Regions from separate parts of the Vreelandella indica genome, predicted to be linked through region 4. Evidence: predicted binding sites of a transcription regulator. Region 4 holds the regulator's gene; each other region holds the start of a gene.
What was found. The regulator sigma-54, encoded in region 4, starts transcription at its own class of promoters, with help from an activator protein. The targets are predictions, from matches to a motif close to TGGCACNNNNNTTGCTNT.
Positions count from the first base shown of each region.

Region 1: the regulator sigma-54 is predicted to act here: its motif matches at 1,430-1,447, upstream of V8L71_RS18105 (HAD-IIB family hydrolase).
Region 2: the regulator sigma-54 is predicted to act here: its motif matches at 2,397-2,414, upstream of V8L71_RS09870 (dimethylamine monooxygenase subunit DmmA family protein).
Region 3: the regulator sigma-54 is predicted to act here: its motif matches at 2,662-2,679, upstream of urtA (urea ABC transporter substrate-binding protein).

Region 1 is NZ_JBANSO010000033.1:10,508-14,639, reverse strand. It holds gene V8L71_RS18110 (glycosyltransferase family protein) at 1-345, opposite strand, end outside; gene V8L71_RS18105 (HAD-IIB family hydrolase) at 396-1,337, opposite strand; gene V8L71_RS18100 (OmpA family protein) at 1,824-2,828, opposite strand; gene iscB (RNA-guided endonuclease IscB) at 2,917-4,132, opposite strand, start outside.
Region 2 is NZ_JBANSO010000011.1:131,313-135,444, reverse strand. It holds gene V8L71_RS09880 (heme-dependent oxidative N-demethylase family protein) at 1-731, opposite strand, end outside; gene V8L71_RS09875 (PDR/VanB family oxidoreductase) at 747-1,715, opposite strand; gene V8L71_RS09870 (dimethylamine monooxygenase subunit DmmA family protein) at 1,712-2,317, opposite strand; gene V8L71_RS09865 (gamma-aminobutyraldehyde dehydrogenase) at 2,550-3,974, opposite strand.
Region 3 is NZ_JBANSO010000006.1:135,242-139,373, forward strand. It holds gene V8L71_RS05960 (Bug family tripartite tricarboxylate transporter substrate binding protein) at 1-370, shown strand, start outside; gene V8L71_RS05965 (tripartite tricarboxylate transporter TctB family protein) at 370-822, shown strand; gene V8L71_RS05970 (tripartite tricarboxylate transporter permease) at 822-2,351, shown strand; gene urtA (urea ABC transporter substrate-binding protein) at 2,779-4,132, shown strand, end outside.
Region 4 is NZ_JBANSO010000001.1:204,931-209,062, forward strand. It holds gene lptA (lipopolysaccharide transport periplasmic protein LptA) at 1-327, shown strand, start outside; gene lptB (LPS export ABC transporter ATP-binding protein) at 339-1,088, shown strand; gene V8L71_RS01010 (RNA polymerase factor sigma-54) at 1,212-2,627, shown strand; gene hpf (ribosome hibernation-promoting factor, HPF/YfiA family) at 2,726-3,034, shown strand; gene V8L71_RS01020 (PTS sugar transporter subunit IIA) at 3,039-3,509, shown strand; gene rapZ (RNase adapter RapZ) at 3,599-4,132, shown strand, end outside.

The sequences.
Region 1 (4,132 bases), on a different contig from region 4:
ATGCTCTTCCAGTTCCGCATCGAGCGCTCTCAGGCGCGGGCCATCGTTCCATAAAATGCGCGTATGCTGCGGAAGGCGCGAGAAAAATTCGCGAGCGTATAAAAACTGTTCGCGGTCGGCGCGATCCAGGCCAATGACGATTTCACTGAGGTAAGGGACCTTAACCAGTTCATCAACAATCGCTGAAAGCGCAGGTCCTTCCAATTCGGAAAAAAGCGACGGTAGAATCAAACCCATCGGCCGCCGTCGGGAAAATTGGCATAGCTCCTCTTCAAGTGCCTCGACTGAACGCTTAGTCAGGTTATGGAAATCGGTAATAATCCCATTTTGATGAAAGTCACTCATACGCTTGCCTCCCTGGATTCATGGAACTGTTCTCAAATACCGAACCATTCTCAAACAACAACAGCATCATTTTTTTCCGCCGTCGCTAAACGGCGGTCATCTCGCCCCCACCAGTGGGCAACCCCCTCTGCCCAGCCGGTCGGCCCTGTTGCTTCCGTGCGATATAGCGACGTGTTACGCGGCTCTACGACTAAATCGTGGCAACCGCGGATGACAACAGCTTGATCAACAGCTTCAAGCATAGAGATATCGTTCGGTCCATCCCCCAGCCCTAGCGAAAGAGGTGTGCGGCCTCTTAATGCCGTAAAGCGTTTCACCAGCCACTCCACTGCACTGCCTTTATCCGCGGAGCGCCCCATGACATGCCAGAAACGTCCGCCTTGCGTTAGCTGTAGGCCATCTCCTTCCAGAGCTGCACGAAATGCTTCTAATGCTGAGTCACTGTCTTTCCATAATAGCGGCTCGCTTCCTTCTCGCTGCCGCGCATCACGGGCGCGGGACTCATCCAAGCCGGTAAGCCCCATGACTTCTTGCACAGTCAGTTCACCCATCCGGGTAAATTGAATATTCAAACGCTCGCGCCACACCTTTAAGCGCGCACGAATAAAGCCAATATCCACCCCAGGGTGTTTAATCACCACGCCATCGCGGCCACCACCAGGGCGGTCTAAACGGGCATGGCACCAACCTGGCGGCAGACCGATCACCGCCCCGTTTTCTGCGATAAAAGGCGTTCCCGTCAGGCCCAACGCTTCGCGCAGCTGAATCAGCTCGGCACGGGTTTTACTGGTGACAGGAATCACCGGCACCCCCATCTGTTTTAAACGAGCAAGCCAAGGCGCGGCGGGGCTGAAATCATAACTATGGTGATCCAGCAGCGAGCCATCTAAATCGGTCACCACTAGACGCGGCTGAAACGCGGGGTCTACCGGCGATGGTGTCGGAGAAGGCGACGGAGAAAGCGGCGCTGAAAACTGATTGGATTCCGGCATGGCACTACCTCTATTCGGTCTTAGCACATCGTTAAGGCAATAGCCTGCGATGCCCTATGGCGATGACCAACGAGTAATTGGCTATGAAAAGGATAGCAAGTTATAAGCCAAATCAGAGAAGTGTAGCTTTAGCAGAGGGTTAGCGGGGATTTTTAGAATTTTATGGCGCACCACACGTCCAAGCACCAAAAAGAAGCAGCTTGAATGCACCAAAATAGCGCATGAAACACATTAGTGCACTTGTCGCGCCGTTACCTATTAAAAAATGAGACAGAACCTATAAAAAACTGAGACAGCACTTGGCAACGCCTTATAAATAGCTATACTCAACCTGTACCCACTGGTGATCCTGTACACCCCTCACCTGATACCAGTGGACTGCAGTGAGCCAAGCCCTTTCATGCCCGCCTTCCCCGGCGGGTTTTTTTATGCAGTAAAAGAGAGATGTCATCATTGAGCGAAGCACGGCGATCTTAGTGCTAGCTTCTATTCCACATGAATAACCACCTCAACCCGCCGGTTGCGAGCCCGCCCTTCTGCGCTAGCGTTGCTTTCCAGCGGCCTTGTGGCTGCCAAGCCGACGGCGCGTAGGCGCTCGGCGTCGACGCCCGATGCTTCCAGCGCCTCAACAATGGCGATGGCGCGCGCACTTGAAAGCGCCCAGTTGGAAGAGAACTCATCGGTGCTTATTGTCTGACTATCCGAATGGCCTTCCACCCACACTTCACCATCATAGCGCTGAATAGTTTCCAGCAAACTGCCGACTAATGATGATCCGTCGCTGGTTAACTCAGCTGTCGCCGAAGGAAACAGCAATTGATCCTGCACCCGCAGGCTAATACCTTCCGCCACTCGTGATACTTCAACACCTTCCAGGTCGGGCAGATAAGTAGACGTCTCAACGCGCTGGGAAAGCGCTTGGTTCAGGGCAAGCGCACCCGCCACTGACTCATCGCTGACTACCTGCACATTTACCGGGGGCCGGTCAGTTAACACCACCATGTAATCCGCCAGAGGCGATGAAAAATCATCACTGCCCGCAGGCATTAGCAGTTTAGGGAGGGTAATGGCCGGTTCAACGGGCGTCGGTGCTGCCAAGAGAGGTGGCACACCAACGCTAACGCGCCGCCGGGGTAACCGAGACAGCTTAGGCAAGCCAGCCACCCCCAGCGACGCACTCACCGCCATCGGGCTCAGCCCTGCACCACTCCAGGCGGCACTACCAACGCGGTCAGGCATGGCGTTAGCTAACGACTCAGGCAAAGGGATATCCAGCGAAGGTGATGACGATTGACTAGCGTCAATTGCTGTATCGCCTGCCAACCACTCAGAATGGTTCGCCCCTGTTGCGGCGATAATGACGACGAAGAGAGCCACCAGCAACGTCATGATATCCAGATAGCTAATCATCCAACCGCTATTGCTATCACTTTCATGATAAGCCGACATCAGCGAATCATGGCGCGGTCCGCCGCGGTGATCTTCAAGCATTGGTATTATCGCTCATCAGATTTTACGCGGGATACCTCGTACTTTTAGTGCGAGGAGGGAGAGCGCGTCGCCCGCAGGGCGACTTGGATCACGCCACCGCCTGTCCCGCTCCTCCTGTTAGGTTGATAGAGGGGGTGTGGTGATAGCCGTAGCCATCACCGCGCTGGATCACGGTGCAGTAGTTGTGCGAAACCCCTTGCACCGCACCGTGTTCTGTTTGGATATTGAAGCTGCCGGTTTTACGCACCGCGACACGCCCCGTATGCATTCCGGCTTTCTTGCCGGTGGGCACCAGCGCACGCACCATGTCGCCGGTCTGAAAGCCTCTTACTTGCTTCTGACGCATCAAAAAGCCGCGTGGGAAGCCGTACTTGTTCAGGCGCGTGCGTTGATAGCTGCCACGCCCCATCGCCTTGATGGTTAAGGTAGGCACCTGCCAAGCGTGAAGCGTGTCAAATGCACCGACACAGGCAGCATCCAGGCCGTGGGTTTTAGGGATGCCCAGTCGCTGGCGGTTGTATTTGGTGCGGCCGCCGCTGCTGACGGCGACCGGCAAATCAGTGGTCTTGAGCGCGGAGAACAGCGCCCAACGGGTCGCGTTGACGGCGCTGGCATCTCTTAATGACTGCTTGAGCTGGCGCTGTACCCGCTCTAGTCGAATGGCAGCGGTGTGGCCATTGGCTTTCAAGCGGCGATGCAGTCCCTTGTCGTGGGCAAAGAAGTCAGCCAATGCCTGGCTGTTCTTGGCCTGATTACAGGGGTGGAAGCAGCTCAGCGTTAAGTTGCTGACACGATTCGAACCGCTGCGTGAACGCGGCACCACATGCTCGACTTCAAGTGGTGTGTCTGTGTCGCCACAATACGCACATTCGCGCCCCCACTTTTCCAGTAAATATTCGCGCACCTCGTAGCCCAACAGCGTGCCTTGCTGATACTCGACGCCGCTAATCTCTGGGTTTTCCAACTGTTGCGTGTCAAAGCGCACTAACTCTTGGCAGATGCCGGTGATCGGTGCCAAGCGACTGAGCCGATTTACCCAGGCCATCACGGTGTCAACGCGATGCTGCAGCGACGGTGCCAGCCAACCTTTGGGCTTGGTGCGATTGTTAAAGAGCGGGGCGCGGTAGCGCAGATTCTTCGACCGGCGACGACGCCGAAAGGCGGCGCGCTGCTCCAGCGATTTCTTTATCTGGTACCCACGATGCACCAGCCCAAACAGGCACAGCACATGACGCTGTTCAGTGTCGGTTTCGCGCATCAGCGCCAACCCAGTGGTCTTGCTGCCAGGGTCAATGCCCAGGCGT
Region 2 (4,132 bases), on a different contig from region 4:
AGAGTTTCAGCTGACGTTTCTAGGCGAGGATTGACGGTGACTGACCAGTTGGTGCGGCGCACCGGGTGGCCCGAGCGCAGGCGAAGCAGGAACTTCAATGCCCTTTGTAGAATGCCCATTTCATGCAGCTTAGGGACTGGCCCGTGAAACTCCATAAAGCTCATACCCAAATTAAAACGCAGCGAATAATCCGCTCGCTGGGTGGCCATACCAGCTCCCATGACCAAAGTGTCGTCACGCTCTTCAAGGAGTATGAACTCACCTTGAGCCTGTCGAGTGATGTACTCCATAGGCTCCATTGGGAGAGTGCTGGCATCTCCGAAGGTGAAAGTATCATCGATTTGCAGAGGGCGATTGATCCAGTGCCACTGAGTACCGTTCTTCTCCAGTGTGAAATGCTCTGGAAAATCTCGCGAATAAGATTCCATTAATAGCTCTAGCAAATCCCACTGAGCCTCCATCATGTGGGGCAGAGCTGAATAGTGGACGCCCGGCTGGGCATCAAGTGTCTGTGCACGGTGATGGCATTCCGAAATATAGTGTTCGTCAATATCGAATTGTGCACGGAGTGCACCGTTACCAGTAGAAACATGAGGTTCGACATTCATCGAGTACATGTACTGATCTTCCGGATACGGAAAGGGTAGACGCAGAACCGCCTCGCGGCTGTTCTCGAAAGTATGATTAGAGGCTTGATCGGCATAGGTCTCGATCGGCTTGAATACAGTCATCTTGTTTTTCTCCTGTTAGAGGTCTACGACCAGACGGCTACAATTAGCCCGCGATACGCAAGGCATAAACTTACGCTTGCTGAGTTTGTCTTCCTCACTGAGCCAGTCGTCGCGGTGATCCAGTTCGCCTTCGATTTCCAGCACATTGGCTTCGCAATAACCACAGGCACCACCACGACACAGGTAAGGCAATTTGTAGCCGGCCTGTTCTGCAGCCTCGAGCAGTGATTGTTCGGAAGGCACTTCGATGGTCACCCCCTGCCGCGCGAGGGTGACGCTGAAGGGTTGTCCAGTAGACCCTTGCTCGACGAAGCGTTCGAAGTGAATGTGGCTGTTAGTCCAGCCCAAGTCATGAGCCCTTTCAATGGTTTGCTCTATCATGCCGTCTGGGCCGCATACATAGACGTGACTACCAAGCGGGCGCTCGGCAAGGAGGTCATGTATATCCATGGGCCCATCCTGCCCCTGAATGTAAAGATGTACACGCTTGCCATATCGAGCCTGCAGCTCCAGGCCAAGAGCTGAGTGCTCCGGGCCTCTTACAGCCAAATGCAGTTCAAAGGAAGCCTGCTTAAGTTGCAGCTCTTCCAACTGCGAATACACCGGAGTAATCCCAACGCCACCCGCAATAAATAGGTGATGCCGAGCATGCTTGGCCAGAGGGAATAGGTTTGCCGGGTGCATGATTTCCAACAAGTCGCCTTCACAAACTTTGTCGTGCAGCCACTGAGAGCCGCCTCGGCTTTCAGGAGCCCGACGCACGGCGATTTGATAGGCACTGGAATCATAGGGTGAACTCATTAATGAGTAAGCGTTGCGATAAGTCTTGTCACTATCCTTGAGAACCACGACCACATGGCTACCGCCGGAAAAGGCTGGCAAATGCTTATCGTCAGGGTCGATAAGGGTGAAGCGTTTTATCTCAGGCGTGAGGCACTCAATGCGGGTAACGCGGACACTTATAGTGCCGTTTTGATTATTCATGTATCAAGCTCCTCTGAAGCTGGTAATTCGCCCGGTACTTCACCGTCAGCCTTAACACCTTGGAAAGCAGCCAGCCTTCGTGAATAGTGATCGCGTACCACCAGATCGAAATGGCAGCCGGGGCAAGTGAACACCCGATGAGTCACGTTTTCGGTATAGGTATCGCAGTGGACGCACCAAACTCTTCGCACAAGAGTGCCGCTGTGCTCACGCAAAACTTCATCGGGGGTCAGGTCGACGGCATTGGCCGCTTGCATAGCAGTGCCTATGAAGCTCTCCGAACCGCTTAAGTAGAGTCGGGTGCCCATATGAGCCTCATTCAGTTTCTGCGCCAGGGCTTCCATCAACGCTTGGTTGCTGGCGAAAACTTCAAGGCCGTTAGTTTCTGTCTCTTGCAGTGCTTGCAAATGGCTATGACCCGAGAATGTCTCCGTAGAGTAGAAAAGGGTGCTTTGTTGCCGTTGTGTGGGCGACATTTCTGCGTACAGTCGCAGCATTGCCTCACCACCACTGCCTTGACCTGCGATCAGGTGGCTCGTACCGCTGGACATTGGGCTCAGACGGTCATAGACCGGACGGCTTTTGATACCGGTAATAAGCATCGTGATATACCTCTTAAGCCGTTACCGCATAAGTGTTGCGGCAACAATGAAGTTTGGTTCTCAAACTGCTGCAAGATAAAAAGCATAATCTGTGCCATATTACATATGAATTTATATGTTTTATTTTATGGCCATTTTAATGCGCCTTTAACAAGCCGGAGTCTTTTATTTGATTAAGCAAGTAAACATCAAAGAGTAAGATCTGCACCTAATTGGTGCGATACGCACCGTATCAGTGCTTAAACATCACATGACGTACACAGGTGTAATCTTCCAATCCGTACATCGACATGTCTTTGCCAAAGCCGGACTGCTTCATACCGCCGTGCGGCATTTCACTCACTAACATGAAGTGAGTGTTGACCCAAGTACAGCCATACTGCAGCCTTGAGGCCAAACGGTTGGCACGACCAATATCCTTGGTCCATATTGAAGAGGCTAAACCGTAGTCCGAGTCGTTGGCGTAGGCCAAGGCCTGCGCCTCATCGCTAAAGCGCGTTATGCTGACAACGGGTCCGAACACTTCACGCTGTACAATTTCATCTTCCTGGCGCGCATCAGCTAGCACAGTCGGCTCGAAAAAGAAGCCTGCTCCCTCGACTCGCTTACCGCCTGTCACTACACGGATGTGAGGCAAGGCTTTAGCGCGTTCGACAAAGCCTTCAACGCGCTGTAGGTGATCAAAGGTGATCAGGGGGCCCAATTCAGTCTCGGGATCATCCTGCAGACCATGGCGCAGAGTGGCCACTGCCTCACCAAGCTTGCTGACGAAAGCGTCGTAAACGCCATCTTGAACGTACAGGCGGCAAGCTGCAGTGCAGTCCTGGCCGGCATTGTAGAAACCGAAAGCACGGATACCTTCGACGGCTTCATCTATGTCAGCGTCATCGAAGATCAGTACAGGGGCTTTTCCACCCAACTCCATGTGGGTGCGCTTCACGCTGCTGGCTGTACTGGCAATGATCTTTGACCCGGTAGCGACTGAGCCAGTCAATGAGACCATGCGCACCTTGGGATGATTAACTAACGGCTCTCCTACACTGGGACCGCATCCGGAAAGGATGTTTACTACACCGGCAGGAAAGAGGTCGACCATGAGCCGCGCCAGCTCCAAAGCAGTTAGCGGGGTTTGTTCGGATGGTTTGAGCACTACGCAGTTACCAGCAGCTAGGGCGGGGGCTAGCTTCCAGGCGAGCATCATTAATGGGTAATTCCAAGGCGCGATAGAGGCGACTACTCCAAGCGGATCGCGACGGATCATTGAGGTGTGCCCTGGCAGGTACTCACCGCCAGCAGAGCCCGTCATGCAACGACTGGCACCAGCGAAGTAGCGAAACACATCAGCGACAGCTGGAATCTCGTCGTCAAGTGTTGCCTGGTAAGGTTTACCGCAGTTCTGCGACTCTAAACGCGCCAGGCTCTCCGCCTCAGCTTCTATAAGTTCTGCTAACGTTAGCAGCAATCGGGCGCGCTCCTTAGGTGGCGTCTGCGACCAGCTTTCAAAAGCTTGATCCGCTGCGACTACAGCAGCGTCAACCTGCTCTTTGCTAGCCTCAGGGATTTTCACCAACACCGTACCCTCTGAAGGGTTGTACACAGCGTACGGACTACCCAGCCCTTCTACTAACTGCCCGTTAATCAGCATTTGGGTTTGCATGATGCATTCCTAGGTTATTATTGCCAGAAGGACAGCTGGTGGTTGATAGCACACCAGTGACCGCAAAACTAAAACATTTAAAACTATATCTTAATCTTTTTACATTTTCCAACTGACCTGTCAATGAGAATTTGAGATGGAAAAAGGCAATGAGATGG
Region 3 (4,132 bases), on a different contig from region 4:
CGCCTTTACCGGTGATATCACTGAAGCCCAAGGGTTTATGGAGTCCGGCGATTTGCGCGTGCTGGCGGTGCTTTCCGAAGAGCGTCTGCCCGGCGACCTAGCTGACATTCCCACCGCCCGTGAGCAAGGCATCGACGCCCTTGGCCCCAACTGGCGTGGCTTTTATATGCCTGCGGATGTCTCCGAAGAAGCTGAAACGTATTGGACCGATGCCATGGACACTATTTACCAGAGTGAAGAGTGGCAGAATGTTATGGCGCAGAACGGTTTGATGCCTTTCCACATGACTGCTGGTGAGTTTGAAGAGTTTGTACTCAACCAGATCAGTGACATTGAACAGCTTTCTAAAGATATCGGGTTGATTAAGTAATGACCTTTAACGACCGCATCTTTGGGGTCTTGATGATCGTCCTGGCCGTCGCGTACGGCTGGGCCGCCACTCAGTTCCCGGAACCGTTTGGTGGGGCCGAAGCCGTCGGCCCTGACACTTTTCCGAAGTTGCTGGCCGTGGTGCTGGCAATTTCCAGCCTTTATTTGATTGTACGCCCTGACCCTGACAACGCCTGGCCATGGAGCCGTACCGGTATTGAGCTGATTATCGCCGTAGTGGTGCTAATCTTTTACGCCATGCTGCTTCAGCCGCTGGGCTTCATTATTAGCACCACGTTGGCGGTGGGGACGCTTTGCTGGCGAATGGGAGCTCGCCCGACCAATGCTTACATGACTGGGGCAGTCTCGGCAGTGGTAGTGTACTTCCTGTTCAGTTTTGCACTTGATCTCGCCTTGCCGCTGGGTCTGTTGTCATTCCTGGAGATGAACTAATGGAAACTCTAGGTTATTTGATGGATGGTTTTGGCGTTGCTCTGCAGCCCCATAACCTAATGTTCGCCTTGCTGGGTGCTTTTCTAGGCACCTTGATCGGCGCCTTGCCGGGATTAGGCCCAGCCAATGGTGTGGCCATCCTGATTCCGCTGGCGTTCAGTTTGGGCCTCGCACCAGAAACCGCCCTGATTATGCTGACCTCCGTGTATGCGGGTGCCATGTACGGTGGGCGTATTTCATCGATTCTGTTGAATATTCCCGGCGATGAACCGGCCATGATGACCTGTCTTGATGGTTATCCCATGGCCCAGAAGGGCAAGGCTTCCGAGGCGCTGGCGATCTCTGCCGTGGCCTCTTTTATCGGTAGTCTAATCGCCACTATTGGTTTGATTCTGCTGGCGCCACTGCTGGCTAATTTCGCCCTGACGTTCGGTCCGGCAGAATATTTCGCGCTCTTCCTGCTGGCGTTCGCTACCTTAGGCGGCATCACCGGCAAAAACCCTATCAAAACAGTGGTTGCCGCCTGTATTGGTCTAATGATCGCTACGGTGGGTATCGACAATACCGGCGTTCAGCGCTACACCTTCGGCGTGCTTGAACTCTTTGAAGGTGTCGACTTCATTATTGCTATCGTCGGTCTGTTTGCCATTTCCGAGCTGTTGTTCTTCATTGAGGAGCGTGCTGGCGGTGGTAATGAGAAGATGAAGGTCAACAAGCTTTCTCTCTCTTGGAAGGATATCCGCGACATTCTACCCACCAGTTTCCGTGGCGGGGTGCTGGGGTTTGTTGCCGGTGTGCTACCGGGCGCCGGTGCTTCGTTGGGTAGCTTCATCAGCTATACCCTTGAAAAACGTGTGTTGGGTAAGAAAGGTTATTTTGGACAAGGCGACCCGCGCGGTGTGGCTGCTCCCGAAGCTGGCAACAACGCCGCTTCGAGCGGTGCTTTGGTTCCCATGCTAACCCTGGGTGTGCCGGGTAGTGGTACTACCGCAGTACTCTTAGCGTTGTTGATTTCGCTCAATATCACCCCTGGGCCGTTGATGTTCACCCAGAATGCCGACATCGTCTGGGGCGTGATCGCAGCGCTATTGATCGGTAACTTCTTACTGCTGATCCTTAACATTCCGTTGGTGGGCATCTTCGTCAAACTGCTGTCCGTACCACCCATGTACCTGCTGCCAATCGTCACGATGATTGCCTTCGTGGGTATCTACTCGATCAGTAACACCATCTTTGACCTCTACTTCATGGTGGCCTTTGGGGTGGGCGGTTACGTTCTGCGCAAGCTTGAGATTCCGCTGGTGCCAGTGATTCTTGGCTTGTTGCTGGGGCCTGAGATGGAGAAGAACCTGCGCCATGCCATGGATATCTCCGACGGCGACTGGATGATTCTTTGGGATAGCGGTCTGGCTATCGGCCTTTGGGTCTTTGCTGGATTGGGCTTGATCTTGCCTTATATTGTGGGTCCTCTCCTACGTCGTGGGATGAAGGGAAAAATACCCTCTTCAGGCTCGCCTGAAAGCGATTGATACTTAAGAGGTCAATCTTGAGCAACGGGGCGCCGACGAAAGTCGGCGCCCCGTTTTTATAAGTAGTACCTCTGAAAGATGGTCAGGCTTTTTTCTACTGCTTTTTGTAACTAAAGAGTAAGTATAAAGTTTCTAAATTGTATAAGACTAATCTAAGTACCGAGTTGGTGCAGTGTTTCTTATTGGTGCATTGTTAAGGTGCTCTAATAACAGCTTTGCGCTTTATATTGGTGCGTTTGACGATAATTAGGAATATTTTAAGATAACTAAGTGGCTGATTCGTTAACTATAAGTGGGCGTTGTGCCAATCTGGCGCATCCCTTGCAGGTGTTAAGGGCTAGTGGACGTATTGGGGAGCTAACACAACAACCCCAAGTACGAAGCCAACCATCAAGCCCCACTCATAAGGGGTGCAAGGAGATTAACAATGAACACTCTCAAACGCTCGACACACCCGCAACGATACCTTTCAAGTGGCCGTTTCGCCACCGCGCTACTTACCGCCGCGGTCATGGGGGCCAGCACCCAGGCCATCGCCCAAGACGATGACCCGATCAAAGTCGGTATCCTGCACTCCCTCTCTGGCACCATGGCGATTAGCGAAACTGTTCTGAAAGACACCGTCGAAATGCTTATCGAACAGCAGAATGAAGCTGGTGGTTTGCTAGGCCGTCAGTTAGAAGCCGTGGTGGTTGATCCTGCTTCCAACTGGCCGCTGTTTGCCGAACGTGCCCGTGAGCTGCTGGCCCAGGAAGAGGTTGATGTCATCTTCGGTAACTGGACCTCGGTATCGCGTAAATCGGTACTGCCCGTTGTCGAAGAGCTTAACGGTCTACTGTTCTACCCGGTGCAGTATGAAGGCGAAGAGTCTTCTGAAAACGTCTTCTACACCGGCGCGGCGCCTAACCAGCAGGCGATTCCTGCGGTTGAATACCTAATCAACGAAGTGGGTATCGAGCGCTTTGCGCTGGTGGGTACCGACTACGTCTACCCGCGCACCACCAACCGTATCCTCGAAGCGTTCCTCAAGGATGAACACGGCATCGCGGATGAGGACATCATGGTCAACTACACGCCCTTCGGTCACTCCGATTGGCAGAACATCGTGGCCGAAATTCGCCGTTTCGGTGAAGAGGGTAAACCGACCGCGGTGATCTCGACAGTGAACGGCGACGCCAACGTACCGTTCTACACCGAGCTTTCCAACCAGGGCATCGATGCTGCCGATATTCCGGTCATCGCCTTCTCCGTGGGCGAGCAGGAGCTCACCGGTATTGATACCGGGCCGCTGGTGGGCCACTTGGCTGCCTGGAACTACTTCATGAGCGTCGATAACGACGACAACTACGACTTTATCGATGCCTGGATTGAGTACACCGGCGACGATATGGCGGTGACCAACGACCCGATGGAAGCACACTACATTGGTTTCAACATGTGGGCCGAAGCGGTTCGCAAAGCGGGCACCACGGACGTCGATACCGTTAAAGACGCCATTATCGGTGTGACCGTGCCGAACCTCTCCGGCGGCTATGCGGCGATGATGCCCAACCACCACATCACCAAGCCGGTGCTGATTGGCGAAATTCAGGACAACGGCCAGTTCGACATCGTGTGGCAGACGCCGTCTACCGTGGCGGGCGATGCTTGGTCTGACTACCTGCCTGGCTCGCGTGACCTGATTGCCGATTGGCGCAAGCCGATGGAGTGCGGCAACTTCAACGTCGTGAACGGCTCGTGCGGTGGCAGCACCGCAGCAGAAGAAGCCGAAGCGGCACTCG
Region 4 (4,132 bases):
ATGCAATTACGTGGCGAGCGAGTAGAGATCGAACGCAACGAGGCAGGCGAGCTCTCCCGCGCGACCTCCACCGGTGAGCGCGCTTACTTACGTCATCAAGCTGAAGGGCAAGAAGGCCCTACAGAAGGTTGGGCAAGGCGCATTATTTATCATGTCGCTGAACGCCGCGTTGAGCTGATCGACCAAGCCGAATTAACGCAACAAGAAGACACCTTCACCGGCGGTCGCCTTGAATATTTCATTGACCGTGAAGTGATTCAGGCCCGCTCTGACGTTGACGGCAGCGAAACCCAGCGCATACGTATGACGCTTCAGCCTGAACAATAGGGAGCCAAGCCTTGGCAACTACAGACACTGCGCCAATCAAAACCCTATATGCCCACCACTTGGCCAAAAGCTATAAGCGACGCCGAGTCGTTAAAGACATCAATTTAGAGATCTCCCAAGGCAGCATTGTGGGCTTACTGGGCCCTAACGGCGCGGGCAAAACCACCTCGTTTTATATGATTGTGGGGCTGGTGAAATCCGATGCTGGCAAAGTGGGTATCGACGATGTAGATCTAACCCGCGCGCCAATGCATGAACGCGCTGCGGCGGGTATCGGCTACCTTCCGCAAGAAGCGTCTATTTTTCGTAAATTATCGGTTGCCGATAATATTATGGCGATACTCGAAACGCGCAAAGAGCTCAGCCGTCGCGACCGCGAGCAGCGCCTGGAAGCGCTACTTGAAGATTTTCACATTACCCATATTCGCGACAACCTGGGCATGAGCCTTTCAGGCGGTGAACGCAGGCGGGTGGAGATTGCTCGCTCACTGGCGACAGAACCCGCATTCATTCTTCTGGACGAGCCCTTTGCTGGCGTAGACCCCATTTCGGTGGGCGAGATCAAAACCATTATTCGGGCATTAAAGCAGCGCCACATCGGCGTACTGATTACCGACCACAACGTTCGCGAAACCCTGGATATTTGTGATATCGCCTACATCGTGGGCGATGGTCAAATCATCGCCAGCGGCTCTCCAGCCTCGATACTCACTAACCAGAAAGTGAGGGAGGTTTATCTAGGCGCTGATTTCCGCCTCTAGCCTATTTTTCACTTCTAATTAGCGCTCTACAACAACTTTACTACCAATGGCATGCTTATTGCACTTGCACCGGAGACCTACTCACACTAGGGTGGAGCATTCTGATTAACGAGTGGTTCTCAGATGGTCATGAAAGCTTCTCTTCAACTGCGCATGGGCACACAGCTGACCATGACACCTCAGCTGCAGCAGGCCATTGCTCTGTTACAGCTATCAACGCTGGACTTACGTCAAGAAATTCAGCAGGCCCTAGATGCCAACCCCATGCTGGAACAAGAGGATGAATTTGGCGAACAGGCTGCCAGCGAGCCCAAAGAGGAAGAGTGGTCAGAGAGCATTCCCACCGAGCTCTCGGTAGATAGTGATTGGTCTGACACCTACCAAGATATGGGCAGTCACGGTGGCTCCAGCAGCGAAGGACCTGATTTTGAGCGCCAGGCTGCTGGCCAGAGTCTTCATGGGCACTTGCTGTGGCAGCTAGCCATGACTGATTTTGGCGCGCGAGAGCAACTTGTCGCAGAAAGTCTTATCGACGCGTTAGATGCTAATGGCTACTTAACTCAGCCGCTCAACGACATACGTGAAGGGCTTCGCGCCCAAGGTGTCGATGGGCTTAGCCAGCGCGAAGTAGAAACCATTCTGCTTAAGCTTCAGCAATTTGAGCCAACAGGAATATTCGCCCGCGACCTGCGGGAGTGCCTGATGCTGCAGCTGGCCACTCTTCCCGATGATACGCCGTTGCTGGTTCCTGCCCGCCGCTTAGTACGGCAGTTTCTGGAAGCGCTCGGCAAAGATGACATGCGCTTACTAAAACGCCGCCTGGGACTCGATGATGACCAGCTGGCTGATGTCATTCTCCTCATTCGTAGCCTTGATCCACGCCCGGGCAGCGCCTATGGCGATACCGATGATAGTTATGTAACGCCCGACCTGGTCGTACGCCATGACCACGAAGGCTGGCACTTAGAGCTCAATCCTGAGGCATTGCCAAGGCTTCGCATTCAGCCCGACTACGCAAGCTTAATAAAGCGTGCGGATAAAAGTCAGGACAATCAGTTTTTAAAAGAACACCTGCAGGAAGCACGCTGGCTGATCAAGAGCCTCTCTAGCCGCAACGATACGCTACTGCGCGTTGGCCGCGAGATTATCACCCGGCAAATTGGCTTTTTAGAACACGGCGAAGAAGCCATGAAGCCGCTCATATTGGCCGATATCGCCGAGGCCGTGGAAATGCACGAATCGACTATTTCCCGGGTAACCACTCAGAAATTTATTCATACGCCTCGCGGCGTATTTGAACTCAAATACTTTTTCTCAAGCCAAGTCAGCGGCCAGGATGGTGACAGCCATTCAAGCACCGCTATCCGCGCTCGGCTGAAGAAATTGGTTCAAGAGGAGCCGCCAGGCAAGCCGCTTTCTGATAGCCGCTTAGTCACGCTATTAGGGGAGGGGGGAATTCAAGTAGCGCGTCGAACGGTGGCTAAATACCGTGAAGCCATGGGCATTCCCTCCTCTAGCGAGCGACGTCGTTTGCGCTAGCACAAATCAACGTTTTAGGGAAACTCTCGACAAGGGCTTTGCAACGCGGCAAAAAGGGTTACAATCGAAGTACAGTCCGATGGATAAGGAGTACGTCAATGCAAGTTAATATCACTGGTCATCACGTAGAACTGACTGACGCCTTGCGTGACTATGTCAACGAAAAGCTTGAACGTGTAGAGCGCCATTACGACAACATAACCACGGTGCAAGTCACCTTATCTGTGGAGAAAGAGCGCCAGCAGGCCGCCTGTACACTGCACGCAGCAGGTGCTGATTTACATGCGGAAGCCCTAGACAGTGATATGTACGCCGCTATTGACGCATTAGCGGACAAAATTGATCGGCAACTCGTTAAACATAAGGAAAAAGCACAAGCTCGCGCCCAAGGCGCAGGCGTGCGTTAATTCAATGACGTTGGAAACCATACTCCCCCCGGAACGTGTTCTCTTTGACGTACCCGGGGGCAGCAAAAAAAGGGTGCTGGAATTTTTCAGCACCTTTATTGCCCAAAATATCCCCAGTCTGGACAGCCAAGAAGTGTTTAGCCGTTTAATTGGCCGTGAGCGCTTAGGCAGTACCGGGATTGGTAACGGCGTGGCTATTCCCCATGCGCGTAGTCCTCACTGCTCGGCCCCAATTGCTGGTTTTTTAAAACTCGCAGAAGCGATTGATTTTGATGCTATCGACGGCGACCCGGTGGATCTGGTGTTTGTATTGCTAGTTCCAGAAGAGGCTGATGACACACATCTCTCTCTGCTCGGCCAGGTAGCGACCATCATGAACGATGCGGATGCGCGTCAGAAACTGCGTAAAGCAGGCAGCCAGCGCGAACTACTTGAGTTGCTTACCGCTAAAATTCGTGAGCAAACAACTTCCTGAAAGCCTAAACCTGCCAAGCGGTACTCAACGGCAGGTTGATTTGCGCTCACCACCCTTAACGCAGCTTGATCAAAGCAAAGAGAGACTCTATGCAACTTGTGATCATTAGCGGCCGCTCTGGGTCAGGTAAATCTATCGCCTTACAAGCGCTTGAAGATCTTGGCTACTATGCGATTGATAACCTCCCTGCCATGTTGCTGGGGTCGTTGGTGGACGAATTACGCGACCAGGGCGACCGCGCCCATTTGGCGGTCAGTATTGATGCCCGTAACTTGCCTGGCGCCCTGGCACGACTGCCCTCTTTATTAGAGGATTTGCGGCAACGTAAAATTGATTTTCAAGTGATCTATCTGACCACTGATGCGCGCATCTTACTTGAGCGTTACTCCGCAACACGGCGGCGTCACCCGCTGACGCGCGATAGCGAAATGACGCTTGAAGAGGCTATCAATAAAGAAGAAGAAACGCTGCTCGACATTCGTGATCTAGCCGATTTATTGATCGATACCTCGCGGCTATCAGTTCACGATTTGCGTCGTCGCATTACCGACCAAGTCGCCCATCAGCGGCGCGACAAGCTCACGCTGACGCTTGAGTCGTTTGGTTATAAGCGCGGTGTGCCG